Regions from separate parts of the Cupriavidus sp. OTU4054 genome, predicted to be linked through region 2. Evidence: predicted binding sites of a transcription regulator. Region 2 holds the regulator's gene; each other region holds the start of a gene.
The links. Region 2 encodes HrcA, which represses chaperone genes, less so after heat shock. Its sites were predicted from a motif close to TTAGCACTCNNNNNNNNNGAGTGCTAA; they were not measured.
Positions count from the first base shown of each region.

Region 1: a site for HrcA is predicted at 2,235-2,261, ahead of rpoH (RNA polymerase sigma factor RpoH). Genes of this name have one in related genera too.
Region 3: a site for HrcA is predicted at 2,301-2,327, ahead of groES (co-chaperone GroES). Genes of this name have one in related genera too.

Region 1 covers NZ_JASATF010000045.1:14,974-18,251, forward strand. Annotated here, with positions in the region: gene cyoE (heme o synthase) at 1-423, shown strand, start outside; gene AAHB16_RS31075 (SCO family protein) at 519-1,127, shown strand; gene rpoH (RNA polymerase sigma factor RpoH) at 1,194-2,153, opposite strand; gene AAHB16_RS31085 (pirin family protein) at 2,516-3,278, shown strand, end outside.
Region 2 covers NZ_JASATF010000008.1:121,396-124,673, reverse strand. Annotated here, with positions in the region: gene AAHB16_RS12195 (RNA-binding S4 domain-containing protein) at 1-374, opposite strand, end outside; gene hemH (ferrochelatase) at 384-1,499, opposite strand; gene hrcA (heat-inducible transcriptional repressor HrcA) at 1,549-2,595, opposite strand; gene AAHB16_RS12180 (NAD kinase) at 2,697-3,278, shown strand, end outside.
Region 3 covers NZ_JASATF010000005.1:30,808-34,085, reverse strand. Annotated here, with positions in the region: gene AAHB16_RS08035 (YncE family protein) at 1-108, shown strand, start outside; gene groL (chaperonin GroEL) at 196-1,839, opposite strand; gene groES (co-chaperone GroES) at 1,882-2,172, opposite strand; gene AAHB16_RS08020 (DUF899 family protein) at 2,410-3,090, opposite strand.

The sequences.
Region 1 (3,278 bases), on a different contig from region 2:
TGGGCCGCCGTGGCGGGCACCGTGCCGGCCGAGGCGTGGTTTCTCGTGCTGATCATCTTCACGTGGACGCCGCCTCATTTCTGGGCGCTGGCGCTGTACCGCCGCGCCGACTATGCCAAGTCGGGCCTGCCGATGCTGCCGATCACGCACGGCGAGCGCTACACGCTGCTCCATATCCTGCTGTACACGCTCACGATGATCGCGGCCACGCTGCTGCCGTTCGTCTACGGTATGTGCGGCTATATCTACCTCGCGGCCGCGCTCGTGCTGGGTCTGATCTTCCTCGGCTACGCCTGGAAGCTGTTCCGCAACTACTCGGACGACCTGGCTCGTCGCATGTTCCGGTTCTCGATTTTGTACCTGTCGCTGCTGTTCGCGGCACTGCTGATCGACCACTACTTCAAGTTCCTGCCGCAGATCTGACGCTGCGTCATGTTGACGCGCCCCCCGCACATTCGGTCGCCGGGGGTGCCGCGATCGGCGATACTGCCGGGGCTGCTTCCGCCAACCATCCGCCAATGCCCACGTCTTTCCGTTCCATCTGCCGTCAGGCGTTCGTCCTGATCTGCTGTGCCTTCCTGCTCGCCGCCTGCGGCAAGCCCAAGCCCACGTTCCGCAATGTCGATATCTCCGGCGCCACCGGCTTCGGCAAGGATTTCGCGCTGACCGACCCGTCGGGCAAGGTGCGCACGCTCGCGGACTTCAAGGGCAAGGCCGTGGTGATGTTCTTCGGCTACACGCACTGCCCCGACGTCTGCCCGACCACGATGGCCGAACTCAAGGCCGTGATGGAACAGATGGGCCCCGAGGCGGACAAGGTGCAGGTGCTGTTCGTCACCGTGGATCCGGAGCGCGATACGGCCGCGCTGCTGGGCCAGTACGTGCCCGCGTTCGATGCGCGCTTCCTGGGCCTGCGCCCCGAGAACGAGGACGCGCTCAAGAAGGTCACGCAGGACTTCAAGGTCTATTACGCGAAGGTGCCGGGCACCTCGCCGAACAACTACACGATGGACCATTCGGCGGGCAGCTACGTGTTCGACCCCAATGGCCAGTTGCGGCTGTTCATTCGCCACGGGCAGGGCCCGGAGCCGATCGCGCACGATCTGAAGGCGCTGCTGGAGCCGTAACAAGCGGGGAGCCAAACAAAAAAGGGCCGGTCTGAGACCGGCCCTTTTTCCTGCCTTCTGGCGATATCAGGCGAAAGCCTGCAGCGCGCCCTTCATCTTCTTCATCGCCGCCGATTCGATCTGGCGGATACGCTCGGCGGACACGCCAAACTCGTCGGCCAGCTCGTGCAGCGTGGAGCCGCCCGAACCGTCGTCGTTGACCTGCAGCCAGCGGGCCTCGATGATGCGGCGGCTACGCGGGTCCAGCTTCGCCAGCGCGTCGTCCAGACCTTCCACCTGCATGCGGTCGTGACGCTGGGCCTCGAGCACGCGGGTCGGCTCGTTGTGGTTGTCGGCCAGGTACGCGATCGGCGCGAAGTCTTCCTCGCCGTCCTCGACCTGTCCTTCCAGCGCCATGTCGCCACCCGACAGGCGGGTTTCCATCTCCATCACTTCCTCGGGCTTCACGTTGAGCTCGCGCGCAACGGCTTCCACCTGTTCGGGCGTGAAGGTATGCGCATCCCGCTTGTGGCTGCGCAGGTTGAAGAACAGCTTGCGCTGGGCCTTGGTGGTCGCCACCTTGACCATGCGCCAGTTCTTGAGCACGTACTCGTGGATCTCGGCCTTGATCCAGTGGATCGCGTACGAGACCAGACGCACGCCCTGATCCGGGTCGAAGCGCTTCACGGCCTTCATCAGGCCGATATTGCCTTCCTGGATCAGGTCGGCGTGGGGCAGGCCGTAGCCCAGGTACTGACGGGCGACGGACACCACCAGACGCAGGTGCGACATCACGAGGCGACGGGCCGCATCGACCGACTCGGTGTCGCGCAGGTCGCGCGCCAGCGATTGCTCTTCCTCGGGGGTGAGCATCGGAATGCGGTGTACCGCCTGGATGTACGCATCCAGATTCCCCAGGGTCCCCGGCAGCGTCAGCGCAAAGCTGGCGTTGGCCTGGGGCGCCGGCAGGCGGCGGCTCGGGGATTGACCTGCAGCTGGGCTCGCTTGACCCAGCGCGATTTGATCAGCAGACAGGACTGCGTTCACTATGACTCCTTTCGCTACCGGCGGTAAATTGCCGGGTGTAGCGTACTCCACATCGGATCGGCTACAGCACTGCAACGGATATTAGCACTCATGCCGGGCGAGTGCTAAGTTGGAGTGTCAATGGGGTCGATAGTTCCGGGCCATTGCAATCTCGGTTCAAATAGTTTTTAACCTTGCTCGCTACCCTGAGCGCAGGCGCCAGCCCTTGCCCCATATGGGTTTGACGGCAGGCTGGCGCTCACAGAAAGATTAGAGGGGCGAGGACCGTTCCAGTTTCGTCGCGAATTCGAGATTCTGTATTGCGGGATTCGCTACACTCAGGGCTGTCCAGACGTATCTTTTCATTCCCCACGGAGTCCCCAATGTCTGTCATCGAACACTTGCTCAAGCCCCATGTGCGGGACCTGGGCGATTTCACCGTGCGCCGGCTCCTGCCTGCGGCGACGGCCCAGACCGTCGGTCCGTTCATCTTTTTCGATCACATGGGACCGGTCTCCATGGAGCCGGGGCGCGGTATCGATGTGCGCCCGCATCCGCATATCGGGCTGGCCACGGTGACGTACCTGTTCGAGGGCGAGATCATGCACCGCGACAGCCTGGGCAGCGAGCAGGTGATCCGCCCCGGCGACGTGAACTGGATGACCGCCGGACGCGGCATCGCGCATTCGGAACGGTCGCCGGACGCAGCGCGGGAAGCCGGGCCGCGGCTCCATGGCATCCAGACCTGGGTGGCCCTGCCGCAGGCGCACGAGGCCGATCCGCCGTCGTTCCACCACCATCCGGGCGCGACGCTGCCCCGCATCGAATTGCCCGGTGTCCGCATGACCGTGATCGCGGGTGACGCGTTTGGCGCCGAGTCCCCGGTGCGCGTCTACAGCCGCACGCTGTATGTGGCGATCGAGATCGACGCGGGCGCGAGCCTCGTGATTCCGGCGGAGCACGTGCAGCGCGGCGTCTATGCGGTGGAGGGCACGATCGCGCTCGATGGAGAGGCGGTGCCGACCGAGCACCTCGTGGTGATCACCCCGGGCGAGCCCGTGACGCTGACGGCCAGCGAGCCGTCGCGCGTGATGCTGCTCGGCGGCGATCCGACCGATGGCCGGCGCTTTATCTTCTGGAATTTCG
Region 2 (3,278 bases):
CGGCGCCGGTCGCGCTTGGTCGGCCGCCCCTGCAGCTGCGCCGTCGGCTCGCTCTGATACCGGCGCTGCTCGGCCGCCTGCTCCCGCTTTGCCGCGCTGGCGGCCGTTTCCTCGTATAGCGTCTGCGCGACCGATGCCGGGCCCCGCGCGGCGGCAATCCCCCGCACCACGATTTCCCAGCGCTGCTGGTACGCCTCGATCACGATCGTGTCGCCGGGCCTGACCTCGCGCGAATTCTTGACCGCCTGGCCGTTCACTTCGACGCGGCCACGCTCCACGGCCTCCGCCGCCAGCGAGCGCGTCTTGAAGAACCTTGCGCACCAGAGCCATTTGTCGATGCGCAGCCGCGCATCGGATTCGAAATCTACATGCATGTCATGCCCTCAGGCAGCGGCCCCGCGCGTCTGCGCCCGCGCGCGGCGCGCGTCCAGTTCGTGCGGATGCGGCGCGCGCAGCGGCCAGCCCTGCAGATGTTGCAGCGCGATCTCGGCCAGCCCGACGATCCACGGCTGTGCGTCGTTCATGCACGGGATGAAGTGGAAATCCTTCCCGCCGGCGACCCGGAACTCCGATTGCCCTTCCATCGCGATCTCCTCGAGCGTCTCGATGCAGTCCGCAGGAAACCCCGGGCAGAACACATCGACACGCGCGGTCCCCACCCGGCCCAGTTCCGTCAGCGTCGGCGCCGTATAGGGCTGCAGCCATTCGGCCTTGCCGAAGCGCGACTGGAACGTGACCTGGTACTGCCCCGGCTGCAGGCCGAGCGCCTCGCCGAGCAGCCGCCCGGTCTTCAGGCATTCGCAATGGTACGGATCGCCGAGATCGAGCAGGCGCCGCGGCAGCCCGTGGAACGACAGGATCAGCTTGTCGCCGCGCGCGAAGTCCGGCGTGCCGTGCTGCGCCCAGTATGCGCCGACCTGCTGGTGAAGCGCGCCGATATAGGCCGGATGATCGTGAAAATGCTTCACGAGCCGCAGTTCGGGCTGATTACGCCACGCGCCGAGCACGCGGAACAGTTCGTCGAACGCGGTGGCCGTGGTGGTGCCCGAGAACTGCGGATACAGCGGCAGCACGAGAATCCGTTCGGTGCCCTGCCGGCGCAGCGCCTCGAGCACCGAGCCGATGGACGGGTTGCCGTAGCGCATCGCGCAGGCCACCGTGACATCGTGCCCGTGCTGGGTCATCAGCTGCTGCAGCGCATGGGCCTGCCGCTCGGTGTAGACGAGCAGCGGCGAGCCGGTCATATGGGCCTCGCGCAGCCAGATCGACTCGTACTTCATGGCCGACGCGCGCGAGCGGATCGGCAGGATCACGCCATGGAGGATCGGCAGCCATGCGATCCGGGGAATCTCGACCACGCGCGGGTCGCCGAGGAATTGCGCCAGATAGCGGCCGACCGCTTTCGGCGTCGGGGCATCGGGCGTGCCCAGGTTGATCAGCAGGATCGCGGTGCGCGGGGCCTGCCCATGCTGGTAGGTCGGTTCCGGTGCAAACGTCATAGAGTTTCCGTTGGCGCCGCGGGCCGTGCGGCCGGCGCGGCGCTGGCGTTCAGTTCTGGCTCAGCGCGCTGGACAGCAGCCGCGCGGTGATATCCACGATGGGAATCACGCGCTCGTAGGCCATGCGCGTGGGGCCGATCACCCCGAGGGTGCCGACGATCTGGCCATCCACCTCGTACGGCGCGGTAATCACGGCCATGTCCTCGAGCGGCACGAGCTGGCTTTCCCCGCCGATAAAGATCTGCACGCCCTGCGCGTGGCTGGACACGTCCAGCAACTGCAACAGATTGGTCTTGTGCTCGAACACGTCGAACAGGCGGCGCAGCTTGTCCATGCTCGAGGCGAGATCCTCGACCTCGAGCAGCTTGCGCTCGCCCGAGATAAAGACCTGATCGTCTTCCTCGGCCATCGCGCTGCTGCCCGCCTCCACCGCGGCCTGCATCAGCGACGACATGTCGCGCCGCAGGTCCTGCAGTTCCACGCGCATATGGTTACGCACGGCGTCGAAGCTCATGCCCGTGTAGTGCGTGTTGAAGTAGTTGGCGGCCTCGATCAGCTGCGCCGGGGTATACGGCCGTTCGGTCTGGATGATGCGGTTCTGCACATCGCCCTCGGGACTGACGATGATCAGCAGGATGCGCTTTTCCGACAGCCGCATGAATTCGACCTGCCGGAACGACTGCGCGCGGCGCGGGGTCATGACCACGCCGGCAAAGTGGGACAGGTTCGAGAGCGTATGCGCGGCCGTCGTGATCATGCGCTGCGGGGTCTGCTGCGGCCCCGCCAGCTGGCCCTGGATCTGCCCGGCCAGGTCCGCCAGCTGCGCCGCGAGTTCGGGCGCCCGGTCCAGCGGGCGCGCGGTCAGCATCGAATCGACGAACAGGCGGTAGCCGCGCGGCGTGGGAATACGGCCCGCCGAGGTATGCGGACTGGCGATAAAGCCCATCTCCTCGAGATCGGACATGACATTGCGGATCGTCGCCGGCGACAGGTCGAGGCCCGAGTACTTCGACAGCGTACGCGAGCCGACGGGCTGGCCTTCGGCGATATACCGCTCGATCAGCGTCTTGAGAAGGGTTTTCGAACGTTCGTCCATAATGCCCAGATTCTAATCAAGTTTTCCACCTCTGGGCGGGCTTGCGCCATCCCCCGGAGCGGCTGCTGACAACGTTCATATCGGTATGGTCTAATCCCGCCATGTCTGTACCCCCCAAAGCCAACGCGCCGCGCGCGCCGTTCAAGACCATCGCCCTCGTGGGCCGCCACTCCACCGCCGGGATCGAAGGCCCGCTGGAGGAGATCGCGTCCTGCGTGTCGCGCAACGGCCAGGATGTGGTCTTCGAGCGCGAAACCTCGCAGGCCACCGGCCTGACCGGCTATCCGGCGCTGACGCCGGAGGAAATCGGCCGTATCGCCGACGTGGCCGTGGTGCTCGGCGGCGATGGGACGCTGCTGGGCATCGCCCGGCAACTGGCCGGCGCCGGGGTGCCGCTGATCGGCGTCAACCACGGCCGGCTCGGGTTCATGACCGATATCCCGCTCGATGACGTCACGACCGTGCTGCCCGCCATGCTGTCCGGGCATTACGAGGCCGAGACGCGGATGCTGGTGGAGTCGCGGGTGATCCGCGACGAGGAGATCATCTTCACGGCGCTGGCGCTCAACGACGTGGTGGTGAACCGCTCGGGCATCTCGGGCATGGTCGAACTCTCGGTGTCGGTGGACGGCTACCATATGTACAACCAGCGTTCGGACGGCCTGATCGTGTCCACGCCGACG
Region 3 (3,278 bases), on a different contig from region 2:
CCGACCCACGCGCCGACCAATCCTGCGACCGACAAGCGCCGCTACCTGATGGTGGCGCCGCAGGCCGACGGCAAGCCCGGCGCGCCGGTCCAGCTCCAGCAGCAATAACCGCACGCCAATGAAAAAACCCCCGCGGGTTCGCACCCGCGGGGGTTTTTCTTGAAGCAGGCCGATGGAGGCCGGCTGTCAGGCAAATTACATCATGCCTTCCATGCCGCCCATGCCACCCATGCCGCCCGGCATTGCCGGCGCCGATTCTTCCTTCGGCGTTTCCGCCACGGCGCAGTCGGTCGTCAGCATCAGCGACGCCACCGAAGCGGCGTTCTGCAGCGCGGTGCGGGTCACCTTGGTCGGGTCCAGCACGCCCATTTCCACGAGGTCGCCGTACTCGCCGGAGGCCGCGTTGTAGCCGTAGTTGCCCTTGCCTTCGATGACCTTGGCCACGACGACCGAGGCTTCTTCACCGGCGTTCAGCACGATCTGGCGCAGCGGCTCTTCCATCGCGCGCAGCACGATCTTGATACCGGCGTTCTGATCGGCGTTGTCGCCCGTCAGGCCCGAGATGGCAGCGCGAGCGCGCAGCAGTGCAACACCACCGCCGGGGACGATGCCTTCTTCCACGGCAGCGCGGGTTGCGTGCAGCGCGTCTTCCACGCGTGCCTTCTTTTCCTTCATTTCGACTTCGGTGGCAGCGCCAACCTTGATCACGGCAACACCGCCGGCCAGCTTGGCCACGCGCTCTTGCAGCTTTTCACGGTCGTAGTCCGAGGTCGCTTCTTCGATCTGGGCACGGATTTGCTTCACGCGGCCTTCGATGGCCGATGCGTCGCCAGCACCGTCGATGATGATGGTGTTTTCCTTGCCGATCTCGATGCGCTTGGCTTGACCCAGGTCTTGCAGGGTAGCCTTCTCGAGCGTCAGGCCGATCTCTTCGGCGATCACGGTACCGCCGGTCAGGATGGCGATGTCTTCCAGCATGGCCTTGCGGCGGTCGCCGAAGCCCGGAGCCTTGACGGCGGCGGTCTTCAGGATGCCACGGATGTTGTTCACCACCAGGGTCGCCAGGGCTTCGCCTTCGACGTCTTCAGCGATGATCAGCAGCGGACGGCCAGCCTTGGCCACTTGCTCCAGCACCGGCAGCAGGTCGCGAATGTTCGACACCTTCTTGTCGAACAGCAGCACGAACGGGGAGTCCAGTGCAACAACCTGCTTTTCCGGGTTGTTGATGAAGTACGGCGACAGGTAGCCGCGGTCGAACTGCATGCCTTCCACGACTTCCAGCTCGTCGGCCAGCGACTTGCCGTCTTCCACGGTGATCACGCCTTCCTTGCCGACCTTGTCCATCGCTTCGGCGATACGCTCGCCGATCGATGCATCGCTGTTGGCCGAGATGGCGCCAACCTGAGCGATTTCCTTGCTGGTCGTCGTGGGCTTGCTCAGCTTCTTGAGCTCTTCCACGGCGGAGGCCACGGCCTTGTCGATGCCGCGCTTCAGATCCATCGGGTTCATGCCGGCGGCCACGAACTTCATGCCTTCGCGCACGATCGACTGGGCCAGCACGGTTGCGGTGGTGGTACCGTCACCGGCGTTGTCGCTGGTCTTGGAAGCCACTTCCTTGACCATTTGCGCGCCCATGTTCTGGAGCTTGTCCTTCAGTTCGATTTCCTTGGCCACGGACACACCGTCCTTGGTCACGGTCGGGCCGCCGAAGCTGCGCTCCAGCACCACGTTACGACCCTTCGGGCCCAGCGTAACCTTCACTGCGTTGGCGAGGATGTTCACGCCTTCGACCATCTTGGCACGGGCGGCGTCGCCGAACACTACGTCTTTTGCTGCCATGTTCTGATTCTCCTGATGCTGTACGAGGTGGATGCGAAAAAATTACTTCTGCACCACGGCCATGATGTCTTCTTCGCGCATGACCAGCAGTTCCTGGCCATCCACCTTCACGCCCTGGCCGGCGTACTTGCCGAACAGCACGCGGTCACCCACCTTGACGTCGAGGGCGATCGAGTTGCCCTTGTCGTCCTTCTTGCCGGGGCCCACGGCCAGCACTTCGCCCTGATCGGGCTTTTCCGCGGCGTTATCGGGAATCACGATGCCGGACGCGGTCTTGGTTTCGTTGTCCAGACGCTTCACGATCACGCGGTCGTGCAAGGGACGCAGATTCATACGGACTCCTAATACAAAAAAGTGAGTTTTGATCCACAAATGGCCGTCCAGTCTTGAACATCCGGACGACCATCAGGTTTCCATCGGGAAGGGGTTGGCACGCTTCACGTACCTGCGGGTGAATGCTGTTAGCACTCAGGCCCGACGAGTGCTAATTATAAGGACGGGGTATGTCCTTTTCAAGGCAGGAACTTGATACGGGTTTTCCCTAATGTCTTGAAACATTCACGTGGGAAGTCAGTAATTCAGCGCCGGCCGCCAGTCGCCCCGGCCTTCCGGGGTGTAGTCCAGCAGGCTCCAGAGCGGCCAGATCGGATCCACGTGGCGCGGATCCTGGCCGTCCTCGCCCTTGGTGAACATCAGCTCGGTCCCGTAGAAATGGCGCAGTTCCCCGTCGCGGCGGGTGAACACGTTGAGCATCGGCATCTGGGCGCCCTCGGCGGTTTCGCCATGGTAGTCGGCGTTGTACGCGTTATTGGCCGACGACAGCAGCCGCATGTGTGCCCAGCCGCGCTGCCGGGCATAGGCGAGCAGGCGCTCCAGCGGCGAACGGGCCACCACGGCAAAGCCGATGCGCTGGCGCGCGTGCGGGACCACGTCGTCGATCGCATCGAGGATCGACGTGCACGACGGGCAGGCCTGCTTCATGTTCGGTCCGTACATGAAGTTGTAGAGCACCAGCGTGTCCTGCCCCGGCGCAAACAGTTCCGAGAGCCGCACCTGCCCCGGCTGGCCGGGCATGGCCTGCTCGAACAGATAGTCTTCCTCGACGCGCCCTCCCGGCGGCAGCGCGCGGCGCATCGCGGCCACGGCTTCGGTCTGGCGGCGCAGCGCGATTTCGGCCTCGAGCAGCGCGTCGCGCGCGGCGCGGTAGTCGGCCGATTCGTTCGGATAGCGATGGTCGTGCAATGCTGGCATCGTCATGTCTCCTCGTTGGAAAGCCCATGGAAAGCGCGTGGGAAGCGACTCGGTACCAAGTGCGAAACATGGCGTAATACGGAGAAACACACCGTAATACGCCACGTGTAACCGGACATACACGGGCACCCCCGCGAGGCTTACAGTGAATCTGTCCGCGATGGCTGCCCCGAGCAGACCGTCGCGCG